3 linked regions of the Prochlorococcus marinus str. MIT 9313 genome follow. The protein of the gene in region 1 interacts with the protein of each later gene in a pairwise test. Links are inferred from orthologs where the notes say so. Each region holds a gene or a part of one and is shown on either strand. Other genes may lie near its edges.

Region 1 (8,620 bases):
TAAAGCAATCAACATGAAAACAAGATAGCGACCTCAGTCTTGTTGATGGAGTTGTAAATAATGGGTGGCAACTTCTGTAAAAACACCTTAAAAGTGCACGCCTAGGAGCACCAGATGAGAATTAGCTGTCGTCACTTTTAAGATGTCGAAACGTGTCGTAGGTAGTCAAGGCTGGTAGGGGAGTCTTGTAACCCTTTTTCTGGTCCTAAAATGGGGTCAGAACAACCTAGAAACTACTCCCACCGTGGGTCTTGAACCCAGAATCTTCCTTAACTTGACCATCCAAGTCCTCTAATGCTTTCTTTGCTGAAGTCCCTGAATCTTTTTGGTCATTAGATTTTAGTTCAAATAGAACACTATCTATTCCACCACTAACACCTTTCAACTCATCATTTGAGAGTTCCTCGGATCTTTCTTCCCAGTACTGAGAGTTCCTCGTTTCTTCGTCTGTCATTAGGTGTTTCTGCTAGGTATTCTAATGATAGGCCATGTGAGGAGATAATCTAGTCACATGTATCTAAAAGAGACGGAATCTTTATGGGTTGATTGGTTGTATGGATTTTAACTCAAATACCAATATCAATAAATGACCACAAGATAAACGAGTGTAGAAGTAAGCTAGAGGTCTTGTATAGCTATCATCCCGCAAAAGACTCAATTATTAAGGGTAAAGGTTGGAATAAGGAGAAGGGTGAAAGCCTGAAAGAGAAAACCAGAACTTGTAGATTATACTTGTCCAAAATCAATGGGGTCTATTGAGTCTAGCTTTACTCAGTAGATGAGCTTGTCTAACCTCGTCAAGCCTATAGGCAAAACGGTATCGAGGTTCTAGTTCTTCTTTGAGTAGACAGTTTGGGCTTCTCTTCTGAAGATGGTCATAAATAGACAGGCAAATACAACTTACCCTTTTTAAAAAATGCTCTAGAAATTATTTAACGAACTTTCTACAGGTAGTGAATCACTAGGTAGCTGTTAAGCAAAGTCACCCATTACCCCCCAAGACCCAATTCTCACGTAGATGACTGTTATCTCGCTTGTCAACATGCACTCCACTCCTATCTGCACAACTCCTCCTCTTAAGATCTAGGAGGCTGGTAATAGCGGTTTGCAGCAGCTCAATCTGTAGTACCAAGGCTTCTGGCGAACATCCACTGGCGAGGCTACTGATAACCATTGCAGGAATTGAGTTTTAGACCGGTTACGCAAAGCAAAACAAGCTCCAGAAGCTCTAATCAGATCCTCGAACGATCAAGCAGAGGCTGGACAGATCAGGCAGCATGGATGACATCAAGAGCAACCTTATGATTGGCTGGCTGCAAGGGCAAAAGGTAGAAGCCTGGCAGCAAGGGACTCGGCAAGGAGTCGTTCTGGCTTGTGCTGGTGTTGGTTACGAGGTTCAGATTGCACCGCGCCATCTCAGCGAAATGGAGCACGGGCAAAACACATTCATCCTCTGGATCCATCAGGTGCAGCGTGATGATGGATCCAGCTTGTTTGGCTTCCCGGAACGACGAGAACGGGACATGTTTCGTACCTTGATTGGTGTCAGCGGCGTGGGGCCCCAGATGGCTCTCGCTCTTCTAGAGGAATGTCAGACCGGAGAACTTGTAGAGGCGATTGTGCAGGGAGACCTACGCAAGCTTTGTCAGGCTCAAGGTGTAGGCAAGCGCACTGCCGAACGTCTTGCGGTGGAATTGCGCACAAAGTTGGCTGAATTTAGTTGTCGTGATCCTGGAATGTCCCTGGTGGACAATGGTGTGATCGATTCGCATCAGCTCAAGGATTCAAGTCTGCATGAGCTACAGATCACCCTCGGGGGCCTTGGCTACGAAGATCTTGAAATACGCCGTGCCATAAGGGCTGTGGCCAGCGGTGCTGCAATAGGAGCCAGTGACATGCCTGAGTCTGTCCCTTCCATCGACGACACTGACGCCTGGCTGAGAGCAAGCCTGCGCTGGCTTAGTCAGGAAGCTGCCTAAACAATGGTCCTCAAAGAGTTAGATTGTTTTTTTGGTCTCTCAGGGCAAAACGCCAAGCATGTCGCTCGATACAACAGAAAAGCAACAGCTGATCAATGCCAACCAAACCCATGGCACCGATACGGGGTCTGTGGAGGTGCAAGTGGCAATGCTTAGCGAGCGGATTACAAAGCTCAGCTCGCACCTGCAGGAGAACAAGCACGACTTCTCATCCCGGCAGGGACTGCTCAAGATGATTGGTCGTCGCAAGCGCCTGCTTAGTTATGTACGCGGAAAAAGTGAACAGCGCTACAACGGCCTGATCACCAAACTAGGCATCCGCGGTTAAATCCCTTTTGGCGATTTCCCTCTAATTCTTAAGCAGATGGCCGAACGAAGCAAAGCTATGCCTTTCGAGCCAGAAAAGAGTGGAACGGCCAACAAAAGCCTGCCCCAAAAGGGATCCAAATCGCCAAAGATCAAGAAACCAAAAGCGACTTCCAGCAGTCAGCAGGCTATTCCAAAGCCAGTGGCAAATCGCATGCTGCGGCGCGTGATCTTCGCCTCGGGTCTGCCTACAGCTGCAGGGATGGGTGTTTTTGTAGTTAGTTATCTGATTGTGAGCCGTGGCATTGCTGATATCTCACCATTCATCACGCTGATCACTTCAGCAGCCTGTTTCCTCGTTGGCTTGATAGGACTGAGTTATGGGGTTCTATCTGCCAGCTGGGAAGATGCCCCAGGCAGCCTGCTTGGACTGGAACACATTGGTCGCAACATAGGAAGAATGCGCGATTCAAGCAAAGCTAATCAACCTGGCTCAAAATCAGAGAACAAGCCAAAGGATTCCGGACAAACATCAGACAAATAGTCGGTCGCTGCATCGAGCTTTGAATGCCTGCTGTTGAAGGGAACTGAGTGCAGCAGAAGCGTCTCGAACGCAGAACTGATGACCTAGGCATACGTAACGCACCTGGGGACCCTGGCGAACCGCTGCCACCACGGGCACTCGCACGCCAAATTCATCCTTGGCTGGGCGATGCTGATGGAGACATTCCCGAAGCTTGTGCTGCACAGTGATGTCACAGGCTTCATCAGGCATCAACTCCACCAACAGCAGTCGTAGGTCATCGATGGCGCGGCAATCATCAATGATCAATTGGATACGGTCGTCGCGACGATCAACAGAGGCCCAGATGAGCAGTCGCGCTTCCAACATGAGGTGATCTGATAGACGGGCATAGCTCTTGGGGAACACCACAGCTTCGCAACTACCGGTGAGATCCTCAATGTTGAGAACTGCCATGCGATCGCCCTTGCGGGTTGTGACTTGGCGCATCTCCGTCAGCATCGTGATCACACTGACCTTCGCCTTGTCAGGCTGATCCTCAAGGCTGGCAAGACCAATGGGCGCCAGCAATTGAGCTGGAGCAGTGAGCTGCTTGAGAGGGTGATCAGAAAGGTAGAAACCAACCAACTCTTTTTCAAGTCTCAGCTTTTCAGTCGGTGGGTAGTCGGTAACCGGTGCTGCCTTGGGTGCAGTGCTCAGCTCATCAGACGTTTGCTCGTCTGCTGCTCCAGCTACAAGATCAAATAGGTTGCCCTGACCACTGAGTCGATCACGGGCACGAGAAGCAGCCCAGTGGATCAGAAGCTCCAAGTCGGCAATTAACTGGGCCCGGTTCGATTCAGGGTCTATGGCATCTAGGGCTCCGCAATGAATAAGAGATTCCAACCCGCGACGATTCAGAACATTGGAGGGCAGACGATCACAGAGATCGGCAAGGGAGACAAAGGGGCCATCACCATCGCGATTTGCAATTAGCTGCCTGATTGCACCATCGCCAAGATTTCTCACAGCAGAAAGACCAAACAAGATGCGATCACCAGCAGGGGTGAAATCAATCCCTGAAGCATTCACATCTGGCGGCATCACTTCAATTCCCATCGCATTGCAATTCGAGATATAGCGCTGCACCTTGTCACTAGCGCCAGCATTTACTGTCAGTAATGACGCCATATAGGCAACTGGATAATGTGCCTTTAAATAGGCAGTTTGATAAGTAACAGCGCCATAAGCTGTTGAGTGACTCTTGTTGAAGCAATATTCGGCGAACAAAACCATTTGGTCGAAAAGCTCATCGGCGATCTTCTGATCAACACCACTTCGACTTGCTCCTTCAACAAAAATACTGCGATGTTTCTGCATCTCTGAAACCTTTTTCTTGCCCATTGCACGCCGTAGCAAGTCAGCTTCGCCCAGAGAATAGCCAGCAAGATCCTGGGCAATTTTCATGATCTGCTCCTGGTAAACCATGATCCCGTAAGTCTCCTTAAGGATTGGTTCAAGGGCAGCATGAGCAAAATCAATTGCCTCTCGACCATGTTTCCGATTGATAAATTTTGGAATCAATCCGGCATCCAGAGGACCTGGTCTGTACAAAGCTAAAATTGAGGATATATCTTCAAGAGATGAGGGGCGAAGGTCACGCACAATCTGTCTCATCCCAGTCGATTCAAGTTGAAAGATGCCCTCAAGATCTCCTCTTGCAAGTAAGGCAAAAGTTTCAGGATCCTCTGTTGGCAATTGATCAGGATCAATTCTCTCTCCATTGCTGACTTCAACAAGCTCAAGTGTTTTGTCAATCATGGTGAGATTCTTGAGCCCAAGAAAATCCATCTTTAATAACCCCATCGACTCCACATCCTCCATGAAGTATTGAGTAATTACCTGTCCATCGTTATTGCGCTGAAGGGGTACAAGATCATCTAGGGGCTCAGCAGCAATGACGACTCCAGCGGCATGAACGCCAAAGGTTTTATTTGTACCTTCAATGCGCATCGCCATATCGACCCATTTTGTAACTACTGGATCGTTCTGATACTTCTCACGGAATTCAGCATTCGGCGAATCGCTGCCGATCATCGCAGCTAGTTTTGCAGGCTTTCCCCTTACTACGGGAATAAGCTTGGCAAGTCGATCGGCATCTCCATAGGGAATATCAAGCACCCGGGCTACATCCTTCAAGACGGCCTTGGATGTCATTCGGTTAAAAGTGATAATTTGAGCAACCTTGTCTTCGCCGTAACGACGCGTGACATAGTCGATCACCTCACCACGACGTTCAATACAGAAATCAGTGTCAATATCAGGCATCGACTTACGCTCAGGATTAAGGAATCGCTCAAATAACAATCCGTTTTGAACAGGGTCAATGTTGGTAATACCAAGGGCATATGCCACGAGTGAGCCAGCTGCTGACCCCCTCCCTGGTCCTACTGGAATGCCCTGTTCACGTGCAAAGCGGATGTAATCCCATACCACCAGGAAATAGGTGGGGAAGCCCATCTGTTCCATCACGCCCAGCTCATAGGTGAGCCTTTCGCCGTAATGGTCATCAATTGGATCTGTCGTTGCCAGTTTCAACCTTTGCCGTAGCCCCTGCTCAGAGACCTCGTGTAGATAACTCACGGCGCTATGTCCTTCAGGAATCGGGAAACGAGGCATCTGATAACTACCGAGGATTGAGTATTCCTCTACTTTTTCGGCAACGGCTGCTGTGTTGGCAATAGCCTTTTGCAGCACATCAGGTTCGAGATGATCGGCGAATAGCCGTCCCATCTCCTGTTCAGACTTGATGTATTCAGTACCTGTGTAGCGCAGACGCTTCTCATCACTGATCAACTTGCCTGTCAGCACACAAAGCAGGGCGTCATGGGCCTCCACATCGTTCTTGCTGAGGTAATGGGCGTCATTGGTCGCAATCAGCTCAATCCCTAGTTCTTTGGCAATGTTCACAATCTCTACATTGACGATTCGGTCTTCCGGCGAGCCGTGATCCTGAACTTCGAGATAGAAGTCTTTGCCAAAGACCTCCTGGTACCAACGGGCCACATCCCTTGCTACATCAATGCGACCGCGCAAGATGGCTTGAGGAATCTCCCCACCAAGACAAGCGGTGGCAACAATTAACCCCTCGCTATAGGCCTTCAGCAGTTCTTTATCAATGCATGGCCTTGCAAAGATGCCTCGGCCGCGCATGCCGCGCAGATGGCTAATGCTGGTGAGTTTCACAAGATTGCGATAGCCAACAGCGTTCTTAGCAAGCACCACCAGGTGATAACGACGCTCCTTCTTCGGTTGCGGATCCTCAATAGACCCGTTGATCACATACATCTCATTGCCGATGATCGGCTTGATCTCAGCGTTCTTGCAAAGCTTCAGCAGTTCAATGGCGCCATACATCACACCGTGGTCGGTGAGTGCCAGAGCGGGCATGCCTAGCTCCTTGGCTCGCTTCACCATCTGGGGAAGCTGTGTAGCTCCGTCCAGAAGGCTGTAGTCGCTGTGGTTGTGAAGAGGAACGAATGCCATGCCCCCAGCCTAGGAGGAGGCGCAAGATGCAGGGTTGTTCATGTAGCCAAACGCTGCATCTAGTGCAATTGATCGTTTAGGGAATGAAGTTTCCCTGCGGGTGATTTGCCATAACGTTTGCTGCTTGCTCATAGTGAAAAGCCACTTGTAGGAGGCGTGACTCCTCCAGCACATTTGCAATCAACTGCACCCCGATCGGAAGGCCATCGTCATCGAATCCACAGGGAAGACTGATGGCAGGTAAGCCAGCCAGGTTGGCTGGGATCGTCAGCAGGTCAGCCAGGTACATGGCAAGTGGATCATCAGCGTGGGCACCGGCTTTGAATGCAGTGGTAGGTGATGTGGGTGTCAGCAGCACATCGACCGTTTGGAAGGCTGCATCAAAATCTTGACGGATCAATGTGCGGACCTGCTGGGCTTTCTTGTAGTAAGCGTCCATGTAACCAGCCGAGAGGGCATAGGTGCCGATCAGGATGCGTCGCTGCACCTCGCTACCAAAACCCTCTGCGCGACTTCGGGCTGTCATCGCGGCTAGAGCATCAGCTCCTTCAGCTCGGTAGCCGTACTTCACCCCGTCGTAACGCGCCAAGTTGGCCGAAGCCTCCGATGGGGCAATCACGTAATAGGTGGCGATGCCATCGCTAAAGCGTGGGCAACTCACCTCAACCAGTTCCGCTCCCAAGGATTGCAGCTTCTCTGCAGCTGTCAAAACTGTTCTCTTCACTTGCGCATCCAAGCCGTTTTGGTCAAAGCACTCACGAATCAAGCCGATGCGTACCCCAGACATTGGTTGCGAAAGGGCAGAGCAATAATCGGGAACAGCAACATTGAGACAAGTGGAGTCACGAGGATCAGATCCTGCGATCACTTGTAAAAGCTCAGCAGCATCGGCCACGTTGGTCGTGAATGGTCCAACCTGGTCAAGAGAACTGGCAAAAGCCACCAAACCCCAACGACTGACACGGCCATAGGTGGGTTTAAGGCCTACGACTCCACAAAATGAAGCGGGCTGACGGATTGAGCCCCCAGTATCCGAACCCAAGGCAGCCATGCATTCACCTGCCGCAACAGCTGCTGCACTGCCACCAGAACTGCCACCCGGCACACGGCTGATATCCCAGGGATTGGATGTAGCCCCAAACGCAGATGTCTCGGTCGAGCTACCCATGGCGAACTCATCGAGATTTGTTTTCCCGAGAAGTACAGCACCGGCCTGCCAGAGGCGCTCAGTGACGGTGGATTCATAGGGCGGCACAAAGGTTTCCAGCATTCGACTGGAACAGGTGGTGCGTATTCCTTTCGTGCAGAGGTTGTCCTTAATTGCCAAAGGCACACCAGCCAGAGGTGGCAGAGACTCACCCGCAGCCAAGGCCTCATCGATGCGATCGGCATCGGCACGAGCTCGATCTGCTGTGATATCCAGAAAAGCGTGCAGAGTGGGATCCACCACTGCGATACGAGCAAGTTGGTGATCTGTGAGTTCCCTGGCGGAAACCTCGCCGAGCTTTAGTTGCTGACGCCATTCAGCGATCGCCATCGGCTTGCGGTGCTGTGCTGTGCAGCAGCGACGCTATCAGTCGTCTGACCAGCCTTCGACTGCGATCGTCAGCGGCTCAACGCGACGACAACGCACGAGGGTGTGATTCACAGACGCAGGTCCCTCAAAAGAGAGATCCGCAACGAAGGTCGATAGCTTGACCTCAAGACTCTTTCGGGTCACAAAAGGGCCGAACCAATAGGTGACATTTGGTTCACGGGTTTCAACCCTGGCCCACCAAGCCAAACCAAAGCCATTGACGAGGCTACGCAGGGGCCTAATCAATGAGCCCATGATTGAGGTTTGCGGATGAGCATTATTTTGCCTCGTCATGTTCCAATTGGTGTTCCGCTGTCGGCTGCGAAGGAATTTTTGGATCAACGCTGAACACTCTCTTCATCAGGTGATTGATCCTCACAAACGTCAAAATTGCAATCCTGACTGGTCAGCAAATCCTCATCCTCAATCGAAGTTCTTTCTGCCTGCAAATCCCCTATTTGGCGATCCATCGGTGGTTCATCATCTTTGGAACAAAGTTGCTGGTTAGCCAAGCTGGATGGCAAAGCCTCCCCAAACCGCTCAATCTCATCTGGCTGATGGATTGGCGAATGATTGGTCTTGGCAATGGGTTCTGACTCCACGGAAATGGAGTCGCAAGAGATGACCGGCAAAGGGCATTGAGGCCGCGCGATCCTGGGGGATGGAGTTTGGCCATGAACCCCCTTCATCCAGCCACGACGGGCAACCTCG
Region 2 (5,688 bases), 150 kb from region 1 along the record:
CATAGTAAATTTCTGTTAGCTAACGCACCACAGTTGATGTTTTGTGCAACGTTGAGCTCTTCTACAAGGCGAAGATCTTGCCACAGGGTTCCTATTTTTTTTCGTTGACGTTGCTCTAAGTTTGAGGTTGAATAATCTTGCCAAATCACCTTCCCCGAATCAGGAATAAGAGTTCCGTTGGCAACCGCTAATAAGCTACTTTTTCCTGATCCGTTGCTGCCTACAAGTGCAACACGCTCTCCAGAAGAAATGCTAAGGTTGATATCATTAAGCCGATTCCCTCTACTACTGTGTACAAATACGCCCCTTATTTCGAGTAATCTTCTCACTGAATCTTTCCTAGTTGCCTGCCTATTTTCTCGATTGTTATGTATTGATTTTGGTCTGCATCTACAAAGCTACTTGCCCCTAAAAGTTCAAGTATTTTTTCTTGTGATTTTGAACTTTTCTTTAACCCAGTTAGAGTAGACTTTAGTTTTTCAGTGAAACCATCGCCAAACTTTTTATCGAGATTGGGTTGTGCTAGCCAGTGATAGTCTGCATATGGGGGCGTTCTCCAAATCACTTTCACTTTGGCTGGATCGATGCGGCCATTTTTCTGAGCCGACTCCCATACACTTTCGTTCAGGGCGCCAGCATCAAAAGAACCACTTTGCACCAAAGCAATTGTTGCATCATGACTACCACTGAAACCTGGTTTGCCTCCAGAAAAATCATTCATTTGCACACCTGCTTGCTGAAGGAAGTGCTGAGGCATTAATCTTCCAGAGGTTGAACTTTCGGAGCCAAAAGTGAACCGCTTCCCATTAAGTTGCTGAAGCCCAGATTGGCTTTTTAATGGCTTAATTCCGCTCTTTGTATTGGCTATGAATACACTTGTGAATTTGGCATCAATATCTCTTTGCGCGATAACTTCTGCTCCTGGCTTTTGCAACCTAGCTTGTACACCTGTTAGGCCTCCAAACCAAACAAGATCAAGGCTGTCGGTGCGGAATGCACTGACTGCGGCTGGATAGTTCGTGACTGCTTTGTAGCGAACGGGAACATTTAATTCTTTGCTCAGTTCAGACGAGAGTAGGCCGTATAAACGGTTCAAACGCTCAGGATTCTGATCGGGAATTGCCCCAATACGAAGTGTCTTCTCAGTTTGATTGGTGCAGCTCAGCAACCCAATCAAGCAGATCAATGCAGTGCGGACCAACGCCCCGCCTGGTCTTGAAGGCATGTTGTCTTTGTTGCGTTTGTTGTTCAGCTCTGTTTGAGAGCTTTGCGGAGACGTTCTAGTCCATCGCAAATCGTTTCTGGTGAAACCGCACAGGTGAGGCGTACGCAACTGTCGTCTCCAAATGCTGCACCTGGAACCATCGCAAGCCCATGGTTTTCAAGAGCTTGCTCACAGAAACTTACTGAGTCGAGGCTTTCAGGTGGCAGTTTTGGGAAGGCGTAAAAGGCACCTTTTGGAGGAACCAGGCTCATTCCCTCAAGGCTAAGCAAGCCAGAGGTGAGGAGTTCGCGGCGGGTGTTGTAGCTCTTGACCATCTTTTTCACACACTCCCTTGAGCCTTGCAGCGCGGCCAAGGCTCCACGCTGAGCGAAACTGCAGACATTGCTAGTGCTCTGGCTTTGGAGGGCAGTAGCAGCTTTTACAGCATCAGCGGGGCCGGCTAGATAACCCAAACGCCAACCGGTCATTGCCCAGCCCTTGGCAAAGCCGTTAACGATGAAGGTTCTGTTTGAAAGATCTGGTGCTATGGCCGAGAAGCTGTAATGCTGTTGCCCTTCTTCAAGAATGAACTCGTAGATCTCATCACTCATGACCAGGATCTGGGGATGATCTCTCAGCAGATCAGCCAATGTTTCCAGCTCCTTGCGTGCCATCACACGGCCGGTTGGGTTGCCAGGGGAATTAAGTAATAAAAGACGGGTTTTAGGGCCGATGGAGGCTTCTAGGTTGTTGAGATCTAGGCAGAAACCGTTTTCTGGAGTGGAGGGAAGTGTTGTCACCTTTGCACCAGCTAAGCGGGCCATTTCTGGATAACTCAGCCAATAAGGAGCAGGGATTAAAACCTCATCGCCCGGATTGAGGATCACCTGAAACAAGTTAAAGATTGCTTGCTTGCCTCCATTTGTCACCAACACTTGCTCTGCATTGGTTGGCACAGTGTTTTCTTTGCTGAGCTTGGTTGCTATTGCCTCACGGAGTTCGGGATCTCCGGCGGCAGGGCCATAACGGGTGATGCCATCACGGAGTGCCTTCACCGTGGCATCAATGATGAATTCAGGGGTATTGAAATCTGGCTCACCAGCACTCAGGCTGCAGATGTCGCGGCCTTCTTGCTGAAGGGCCTTTGCTCGAGCACTGATTGCCAGTGTGAGTGAGGGCTGAAGGGCAACGACTCGGTCGGAAAGATGAGGCGGGAGTGGCATTGGTGCCGCATCCCCTTGCGGGATGCCCGTAAGGACCATATCTTGCCTGATGCTCTGACATGGACAACCAACATCTTTCGATTGGCTTTTTAATGCTCATGGTTGACTTGGGTCGCACAACCACTGGCCTCTGAAGGTCAATCGATCTTGCCAAGAGCTTGTTTTTGGAGACTCTTCGCGGTTTTTTAGTCTGAATTCGCCTAGATCTGCTCAACGCAATTCGATGCTTTCCATCAGAGAGACGTTGCAGCTGTTCGCAATTAATTAAAATAAAACTCACAAGGATTGACCCATGTCTATGGGGCTCATATGGAGCGCACTAATGGCTGTGGTTCCTGTGACTTGCCTGTTAACCAGCCTCAGGTTGTTGTGAGTCGTGGAAACCCACATGCCTCTTTGATGCTGATCGGGGAAGCGCCAGGCGCTCGCGAGGATGAGCTAGGGAAGCCCTTTGTAGGACGTTCTGGTCAACTTATAGATCGTTTGATGGAGAGTGTTGGCCTTGACCCTCAAACTGATGCCTACATCTGCAATGTTGTGAAATGCCGGCCCCCTAAGAATCGGCGACCGACACTTGTTGAGATTGCTTCTTGCCGTCCCTGGTTGCAACAACAGATTGAGTTGGTTGATCCCTGCGTGATTGCCTTGGCTGGCTCGACAGCAGTCGAAGCCATCCTTGGTATCAAGGGAGGAATTACCCGTCTTCGTGGTCAATGGCAGCATTGGCAAGGCCGTTTACTGATGCCGCTTTTGCATCCTGCCTACCTCCTTCGCAATCCATCTCCAGTAGATGGTGCTCCTGTTGCCCTCACCAGAGGCGATCTGCTCGAGGTCCGCCAAAGGCTCATACAAGTCAATAGGAACGCTGTTGTGCCAATGTTGGATTCATCTAGGCGCCGTCTGCCATGAGTGCAACCATGGCTGAGTATCAATCCAGCACATCCAGGAGATACGACACCCAGATCCACCGACGTGTAACGCGCACTGTCAACGTAGGAGGTGTCTTGATCGGTAGTGATCATCCTGTCAGGGTGCAGTCGATGATCAACGAGGACACCCTTGACGTGGAGGGGGCAACAGCAGGCATACGACGCTTGCATGAAGCTGGTTGTGAAATTGTTCGTCTAACTGTTCCATCTCTCGGTCATGCCAAGGCCGTCGGCGAGATTTGTCAACGGCTTAGGGAGACCTATCAACCGGTACCCCTTGTGGCTGATGTCCATCACAACGGCATGAAAATTGCCCTTGAGGTGGCAAACCATGTCGACAAGGTGAGGATCAATCCTGGCCTTTTTGTGTTTGATAAAGCTGATCCAGATCGAACCGAGTTCAGCGGCGAAGAGATTGCTTCTATCAGAGAACGCATTGCCGAGAATTTTGAACCGCTTGTCACTCGTCTCAAGCAGCAAGACAAAGCCCTTCGTATTGGCGTGAATCATGGTTCGCTTGCTGAACGCATGCTCTTTGCCTATGGAGATACTCCTCTTGGCATGGTTGAGTCAGCAATGGAATTCGTGCGAATTTGCGATTCGCTCGATTTTCATAACATCGTGATTTCGATGAAGGCCTCTAGAGCGCCTGTGATGTTGGCGGCTTATCGATTGATGGCTGACACGATGGATCAAGAGGGTTTCAATTATCCCCTTCATTTGGGCGTAACCGAGGCTGGTGATGGGGATTATGGAAGGATTAAAAGTACAGCGGGCATCGCAACGCTTTTAGCAGAAGGTCTAGGCGATACCATCCGAGTTTCATTGACCGAGGCGCCTGAGAAAGAAATTCCAGTTTGTTACTCGATTCTTCAATCCATCGGGCTGCGCAAAACGATGGTCGAGTACATCAGCTGCCCAAGTTGTGGCCGAACATTGTTCAACCTTGAAGAGGTTGTTCAGAAAGTGCGCGATTCCACATCCCATCTTGTTGGTTTGGATATTGCGGTAATGGGTTGCATTGTGAATGGTCCAGGTGAGATGGCAGATGCTGACTATGGTTATGTTGGTAAAGGCCCAGGAGTCATATCCCTCTATCGGGGTAGAGATGAGATTCGCAAGGTTTCTGAGTCTGAGGGTGTAGATGCGTTGATCCAGTTGATTAAGGATGACGGTCGATGGGTGGATCCGCCATGAAGTCGTTATTGTGTGAGATCAGTCCAATTTGGACGCTATGCCCATCTCTAGAAGTCTTCGCTCATTAGGCCGCCAGCGCAGTTCATGGCTGGTCCTTCTGGGCGCGGGAGGAGCTGCTACTGCAATTGCACTTGCCTCTCCAAGTTTGGGTTTACCAAGGAGTTCTTCTTCCGCTATTAGTGATAGCCCCAAAGAGGTGATTGATCAGGTCTGGCAGATTGTATATCGTGACTATCTTGATTCCACAGGTAAATATAACCCTGAAGTATGGAAGGGACTACGCAAGGACTTATTAGCCAAGAACTATTCAGCCACTTCAGAATCCTATGAAGCGATCCGTGGCATGTTAGCAAGCTTGGATGATCCCTATACACGATTCTTAGATCCAAAGGAATTTAAGGAAATGCAGATCGACACCTCAGGAGAATTAACAGGTGTTGGCATCCAGCTTTCTCTAGACAAGGATACAAAAGAATTAGTTGTGGTTTCACCAATCGAAGGAACTCCTGCCTCTAAGGCTGGTGTCCAACCTAAGGATGTGATCGTTTTCATTAATGGACAATCCACTAAGGGCATGTCTACAGCGGATGCTGTTAAGTTGATTCGTGGTAAAGAAGGTAGTGAGGTCACCCTTGGTCTGCGTCGCAGGGGTGAAGTTATCCAGGTCCCGTTGATACGTGCACGCATTGAGATACAGGCAGTTGATATCCAGTTAAATACGACAGTAAGTGGTACAAAGATTGGTTATATCCGCCTGAAACAGTTTAATGCCCATGCAGCTAAAGGAATGCGAAGTGCTATCAAGAATTTAGAAAAAGAGGGTGCGCAAGGCTATGTACTCGACTTGCGTAGTAATCCTGGAGGTTTGCTTGAAGCCAGTATTGATATCGCACGCCAATGGCTTGATGAAGGTACAATTGTTCGAACAAAAACTCGTGATGGCATTCAAGATGTACGCCGAGCGAATGGAAGTGCCTTAACCCAACGCCCTGTTGTTGTTTTGGTGAATGAAGGCTCAGCAAGCGCAAGTGAGATCCTCTCTGGAGCACTACAAGACAATCATCGTGGTGTACTTGTAGGACAGAAGACCTTTGGCAAGGGCTTGGTTCAATCAGTTCGAGGCCTTTCTGATGGC
Region 3 (5,684 bases), 640 kb from region 1 along the record:
ACCAAGACCAACAAAGCCAACACTGAAAAACCTGCCTCGGACAAAAGCAAGTCCTGAATGGCACCAATAGATTGATAGAAGTGCTCCCCTAAAGCCCAAGCGAGTGATCGATTCCTACTGCTACCACCCCATCCACAATCGCTGGCAAGGCATTCGTCCTGTCTCATCACCAGGGATCCTGCCCACAGTGGTGGAACAGTCGGGCCGTGGGGAACGGGCATTCGACATTTACTCGCGCTTGCTACGTGAGCGAATCATTTTTCTTGGCACTGGTGTCGACGATCAAGTAGCAGATGCCCTCGTTGCTCAGATGCTCTTCCTTGAAGCCGAAGATCCCGAAAAGGACATCCAGATCTATATCAACTCCCCAGGTGGTTCAGTGACCGCTGGTTTGGCTATCTATGACACCATGCAGCAGGTCGCTCCAGACGTCGTGACCATCTGTTATGGCCTTGCTGCCAGCATGGGGGCTTTCCTTCTCTGCGGAGGTACCAAAGGCAAGCGACTGGCACTACCCAATGCACGGATCATGATTCATCAGCCCCTGGGTGGTGCCCAGGGCCAAGCAGTAGACATCGAAATCCAGGCTAAAGAGATCCTCTTCTTAAAAGAAACCCTCAACGGCCTTCTCGCCGAGCACACTGGCCAACCCCTCAACAAAATCGCTGAAGACACTGACCGCGACCACTTCCTTTCTCCAGCAAAAGCGGTTGAATACGGACTGATCGATCGGGTTGTGGATAGCCTCACAGGCGGTGGAATCGTTAAGGAAGGGTGACGCAACCCTGATCTGACACGATCCTGAGCGTTCAGGCTGGCCAACATTCGTCAGATCCTGTCTGCCCGTTTGAAGTGATCACAGCCCGATGGCCAAATTCGACGCCCATCTAAAGTGCTCTTTCTGCGGCAAGTCTCAGGACCAAGTACGCAAATTGATTGCTGGGCCAGGTGTCTACATCTGCGACGAATGCATCGATCTTTGCACCGAGATCCTGGATGAAGAACTTGTCGATAGCCAAGGCAACCCACGTCATAGCAGCGAGTCAAATCGCAAGTCTGCAACTGCTTCCCATAAAAGTGGAAAGCCAGCACCCACACTCGCCACCATACCCAAACCTCAGCAGATCAAAAGCTTCCTAGATAAGCAAGTGGTGGGGCAAGAAGCTGCCAAAAAAGTCCTTTCAGTCGCCGTCTATAACCACTACAAACGCCTGGCTTGGCAAGGTGACGGCCAAGGCGAAACCGATCTCTCTGCAACCAGGCTCCACAAGTCAAACATCCTGCTCATCGGTCCAACAGGCTGTGGCAAAACCCTATTAGCCCAGACCCTGGCCGAACTCCTGGACGTGCCCTTCGCCGTTGCTGATGCAACCACACTGACCGAAGCCGGCTACGTGGGCGAGGATGTCGAAAACATTTTGCTGCGGCTATTGCAAAAGGCCGACATGGACGTGGAGCATGCCCAGCGGGGCATCATTTACGTCGATGAGATCGATAAGATCGCCCGAAAAAGTGAAAACCCCTCCATTACCCGCGACGTATCCGGTGAAGGAGTACAGCAAGCCCTGCTAAAGATGCTCGAAGGCACAGTCGCCAACGTGCCACCGCAAGGAGGGCGTAAACACCCCTATCAAGACTGCATCCAAATCGACACCAGCCAGATCCTCTTCATCTGCGGTGGTGCCTTCATTGGCCTCGAAGATGTGGTGCAAAAGCGACTAGGCCGTAATGCCATCGGTTTTATGCCCAGCGATGGTCGAGGGCGCAGCCGGGCCAATCGTGATCTACAGGCCTCACAGGTGCTGCACCACCTTGAAGCCGACGACCTCGTGCGTTATGGCTTGATCCCTGAATTCATTGGCCGCATTCCCGTGAGTGCAGTGCTTGAACCACTTGATTCACAAGCACTCGAATCGATACTCACGGAACCTCGTGATGCACTGGTCAAGCAATTCAGCACCCTGCTGAGCATGGACAACGTGCAGCTTGAGTTTGAATCAGATGCCGTAGAAGCTATCGCCCAGGAAGCACATCGGCGCAAGACCGGGGCCCGAGCACTACGAGGCATCATCGAAGAGTTAATGCTGGATTTGATGTACGACCTTCCCTCCAAGAAGAACGTGAAGAAATTCACCGTGACCCGCACGATGGTTGATGAACATACCGGCGGCAAGGTGCTGCCTCTACCAGCCAACGACGAGCGATCGCATCAGGAATCAGCCTGATCCAGTGGCGACGGCTGACCACCTAAAGGTGCCCCGCCAGCACGGACTTTTTTTGCATCACGGAATTGATCTTGGAGATGGCAGCGTGGCCCACTATCTAGAAGGTCGGTCAATCCTGCGCAGCTCCCTTGAAGACTTCTCGCGCGGTGCACCTGTGAACGTGGTGAATCACACCGAGGCCTCTCCCTCAGGAGTGACCCTGAGACGAGCGATGAGGCGCATTGGTGAGCAGCGCTACAACCTACTTTTCAATAATTGTGAGCACTTTGCTAACTGGTGCAAAACCGGGCGACATCGAAGCAGCCAAGTCGAGGACTGGATGCAAACCAGCAGCCTAGGAGCCCTGGCACTGGGGCAAATCATCCCTGCTGCCCTACTGACAGGATTATCACTACTCCTTCGGCGAGGATTGGTGGATGAAACCTCGCGGGAACGTGCAAGGCAAGCAGTAGCTCAACTGAAAAGTCTGCGCGTGAACTTACTCAACAAGCTTGAAGCAACACTGGAGCAAGCAGAGGGATGGCTTCATGGTGAACCAGACAACAACAACTTGATCGATCACCGCAACTCCCGCAGCCGTTCTTTGCTGTTAAAAGGTCAGACCCTTGCCGATGAACTAGCAGCAATAGAAGATCTAGAAGCCCGCATCACTGCATTGCTCGACGAACCAAAAGCCAAGCCTGAGTAACCTCAACATCCCGCCAGCAGCGCATGAGCCAGGCCTACCAGCCGCTGCATCACAAATATCGGCCACAGCGCTTCGATGCCCTGGTAGGGCAGGACGCGATCGCCGCGACCCTCAGTCATGCCTTGCGCAGCAGCCGGATCGCACCGGCCTATCTATTCAGCGGTCCACGAGGCACTGGTAAAACCTCCAGTGCTCGCATCCTGGCCCGATCACTCAACTGCTTGAACTGCGACCAGCCAACACCCGAGCCATGCGGAAACTGTGAGCTCTGCAAAAGCATTGCCGCCGGCACAGCACTAGACGTGATCGAAATCGACGCCGCCTCCAACACCGGCGTAGACAACATTCGCGAACTGATCGAACGCTCCCGCTTTGCCCCGGTACAAGCCCGCTGGAAGGTTTATGTGGTGGACGAATGCCACATGCTCTCAACCGCCGCCTTCAATGCCCTACTGAAGACCCTTGAAGAACCACCACCACGGGTGGTGTTCGTACTAGCAACGACCGATCCACAGCGAGTGCTGCCGACCATCCTCAGCCGTTGTCAGCGTTTTGATTTCAGACGGATTCCACTGGAAGCCCTTGAACAACACCTAGAGATGATCGCCACTCGTGAAGCCATTCCGATTGAGCCCGAAGCCCTGCATGTGGTAGCCCAGCGAGCCCAGGGAGGACTTCGAGATGCGGAAAGCCTGCTTGATCAGCTCAGCCTGCTTCCAGGGCCCATCAAAGCAGAAGCTGTATGGGAGTTGATGGGAGCCGTGCCTGAGCAAGAGCTGCTGAAACTAGCCGAAGCCTTGGCCCAAGCCGATCCACTCAGCTTATTGGAAACCTGCCGAAACCTGCTGAATCGAGGGCGTGATCCAGGTGCACTTCTGCAAGGGCTGGCAGCGGTGTTACGAGATTTGGTGCTCATGACTGCCGCACCCGATCGCCCTGAACTCACAAGTGTTTCTCCACAATTCCGCAATCAATTGCCGCCCCTAGCCAGCCAAATAGGTCGTCATCAGCTTTTGCAATGGCAGGTCCAACTCAAAGGAAGCGAAAATCAGCTGCGTCACAGCGTTCAACCCCGTCTCTGGCTTGAAGTGCTTCTGCTGGGTCTACTGGCCGATCCACCTTCCAGTGAAGCTGTAACCGCAGTGCCAATAGCAAAGACAGCTCAACCAATAACCCCAACTGCGCAGGAGATCACTGCCAAGGCATTGACCCCGACAACACAAATCCAACAACCCCCTTCTGGATCAACGACGACCAACAATCCAGTCTCAGCAATCACCCCAAACGCAGAACCCGATCCATCCCCAGCTCCAGCCCAGAGAACCCCTAACAGCAATCTGCAGGAGTTATGGCAACAAATACTTGGCAGTTTGGAGTTACCGTCCACACGCATGTTGCTCTCTCAGCAAGCCCAGCTAGTGCGCCTTGATGACCATCGCGCCGTGGTTCAAGTCGCCGGCAACTGGATGGGAATGGTGCAAAGCCGTGCAACCCTCCTGGAACAAGCAATTGCAAAAGCCCTGGGAAATTCCAGACAGCTTGTTCTCGAAAGCCAAAGCGGAAGTGCCACACAAACTCCCATCCCACAAAAAACAGGTGCGGCACCAACAACAAACACATCCGCTTCCACTGCTGAACCATCACCACCACCACAAGTTCAATCCAGATCTACAGACGCTTATTCCCCAGATCCTGCAACCAGCGCCGCCATCACAGACCAGCCAAAGCCTCTAGAGGAGGATTCTCCTACGACTCAGCCCACTTCCTCTTTAGAACCCATCGACAGCAAAGCAAAGCGGCTAGCTGACTTCTTCAACGGCAAAGTGCTGGACGTGGACCTTTAAACATTCAAACCTGAACAGGCTGTTGGCCATGATGACTGGTCTTGGCCCACACCAAACTCTTCGGGAACAGTGCCATCCGTACTGTGACCCAAGGGATGACCACAAACCAGTGAGACAAATAAGTAATCGCCACCACAAGATTCCACGGGGTTGGTGATGGCAAAGCAGGCCCATCACTGATGCTCCTACAACCGCGCCAGTAAGCCATCCCTGAAATGCTGAAGGCCACGATCGAAAGGGGCCAATAGGTTGGGATAGTGCGTGTCAACAATGTGGTGAACAAATCAGCAAAAGACACCACTGGGAGGGCGTATTGAAGGAGGAAAAAACAAGCCAAATCACGACGCTGAGCCAGAGTTAACTTGCTGGACATCAAGACTGGCCAGTAGTCAAAAAATCGCTGCAATCCACCCTCGGCCCAACGTTGCCGTTGTCTCCAAAGAGCTGACAAGCTCTCCACTGCCTCCTCCTGCACTGGAGGGTTCCAGACAATCCCGACCAAAGCTCCAGCTGTAAGTAAACGAAAACTCAGATCAAGATCATCTGTGACCGTATTTTCATTGAATCCCCCACAAGCCTCCAGCGTGGAGCGTTGAATCAACTGGCCATTTCCACGCAGCTCAACCACGCCTCCCCCCGCTAAGCGTCCTTGTTGAATCAAGGCATCCATAGCCATCTCCATCGCCTGAACCCTGGTGAGCAGATTGTGCTGAGAGTTGATCACCGCCTTACGCAACTGCACAGCAGACCACCCACCCTGTTGGGCAAATACCACCAGACGCTGGAGCAGGTCATCCTGCAACTGGGCATCAGCATCAAGAATCAAAAGCCATTCCCCCTGAAGCTGCTGGAGTGCTGCATTAAGAGCTCCAGACTTTCCGCCGCCTGCTCCAGAAGGACGATGAATCACGTTTAAAGAAGGAAACT

Evidence for each region.
Region 2: the proteins of AKG35_RS03390 (region 1) and AKG35_RS04055 interact in binary tests that used the Escherichia coli proteins (3 or more experiments, as listed by UniProt). The link is inferred for Prochlorococcus marinus str. MIT 9313 from one-to-one orthologs.
Region 3: the proteins of AKG35_RS03390 (region 1) and AKG35_RS00315 interact in binary tests that used the Escherichia coli proteins (3 or more experiments, as listed by UniProt). The link is inferred for Prochlorococcus marinus str. MIT 9313 from one-to-one orthologs.

What each region holds. Positions count from the first base shown.
Region 1 is NC_005071.1:696,635-705,254, forward strand. Bases 2,618-6,733 are described here. They hold AKG35_RS03390 (DNA polymerase III subunit alpha), read right to left. Parts: upstream 6,334-6,733; coding sequence 2,818-6,333; downstream 2,618-2,817. Other genes in these bases: AKG35_RS03385 (PAM68 family protein), read left to right, coding at 2,618-2,829; gatA (Asp-tRNA(Asn)/Glu-tRNA(Gln) amidotransferase subunit GatA), read right to left, coding at 6,410-6,733. Also shown: AKG35_RS03365 (DMT family transporter), read left to right, coding at 1-17; AKG35_RS03370 (hypothetical protein), read right to left, coding at 227-454; Holliday junction branch migration protein RuvA, read left to right, coding at 1,302-1,979; rpsO (30S ribosomal protein S15), read left to right, coding at 2,038-2,307; more of AKG35_RS03385, read left to right, coding at 2,344-2,617; more of gatA, read right to left, coding at 6,734-7,870; AKG35_RS03400 (DUF1816 domain-containing protein), read right to left, coding at 7,907-8,203; 23S rRNA (guanosine(2251)-2'-O)-methyltransferase RlmB, read right to left, coding at 8,248-8,620. UniProt on the Escherichia coli protein: DNA polymerase III is a complex, multichain enzyme responsible for most of the replicative synthesis in bacteria. This DNA polymerase also exhibits 3' to 5' exonuclease activity. The alpha chain is the DNA polymerase catalytic subunit.
Region 2 is NC_005071.1:850,639-856,326, reverse strand. The notes cover bases 339-3,249. They hold AKG35_RS04055 (pyridoxal phosphate-dependent aminotransferase), read right to left. Parts: upstream 2,428-3,249; coding sequence 1,249-2,427; downstream 339-1,248. Other genes in these bases: AKG35_RS04050 (uracil-DNA glycosylase), read left to right, coding at 2,737-3,249; AKG35_RS04060 (putative selenate ABC transporter substrate-binding protein), read right to left, coding at 339-1,225. Also shown: AKG35_RS04065 (phosphonate ABC transporter ATP-binding protein), read right to left, coding at 1-329; more of AKG35_RS04060, read right to left, coding at 326-338; more of AKG35_RS04050, read left to right, coding at 3,250-3,336; ispG ((E)-4-hydroxy-3-methylbut-2-enyl-diphosphate synthase), read left to right, coding at 3,333-4,553; AKG35_RS04040 (S41 family peptidase), read left to right, coding at 4,591-5,688. UniProt on the Escherichia coli protein: Shows aminotransferase activity with methionine and histidine as substrates, and to a lesser extent also with phenylalanine.
Region 3 is NC_005071.1:58,151-63,834, reverse strand. The notes cover bases 2,440-5,346. They hold AKG35_RS00315 (DNA polymerase III subunit gamma/tau), read left to right. Parts: upstream 2,440-2,936; coding sequence 2,937-4,757; downstream 4,758-5,346. Other genes in these bases: AKG35_RS00310 (glycosyltransferase), read right to left, coding at 4,762-5,346; AKG35_RS00320 (lecithin retinol acyltransferase family protein), read left to right, coding at 2,440-2,913. Also shown: tig (trigger factor), read left to right, coding at 1-57; ATP-dependent Clp endopeptidase proteolytic subunit ClpP, read left to right, coding at 104-778; ATP-dependent protease ATP-binding subunit ClpX, read left to right, coding at 867-2,225; more of AKG35_RS00320, read left to right, coding at 2,230-2,439; more of AKG35_RS00310, read right to left, coding at 5,347-5,684. UniProt on the Escherichia coli protein: Part of the beta sliding clamp loading complex, which hydrolyzes ATP to load the beta clamp onto primed DNA to form the DNA replication pre-initiation complex.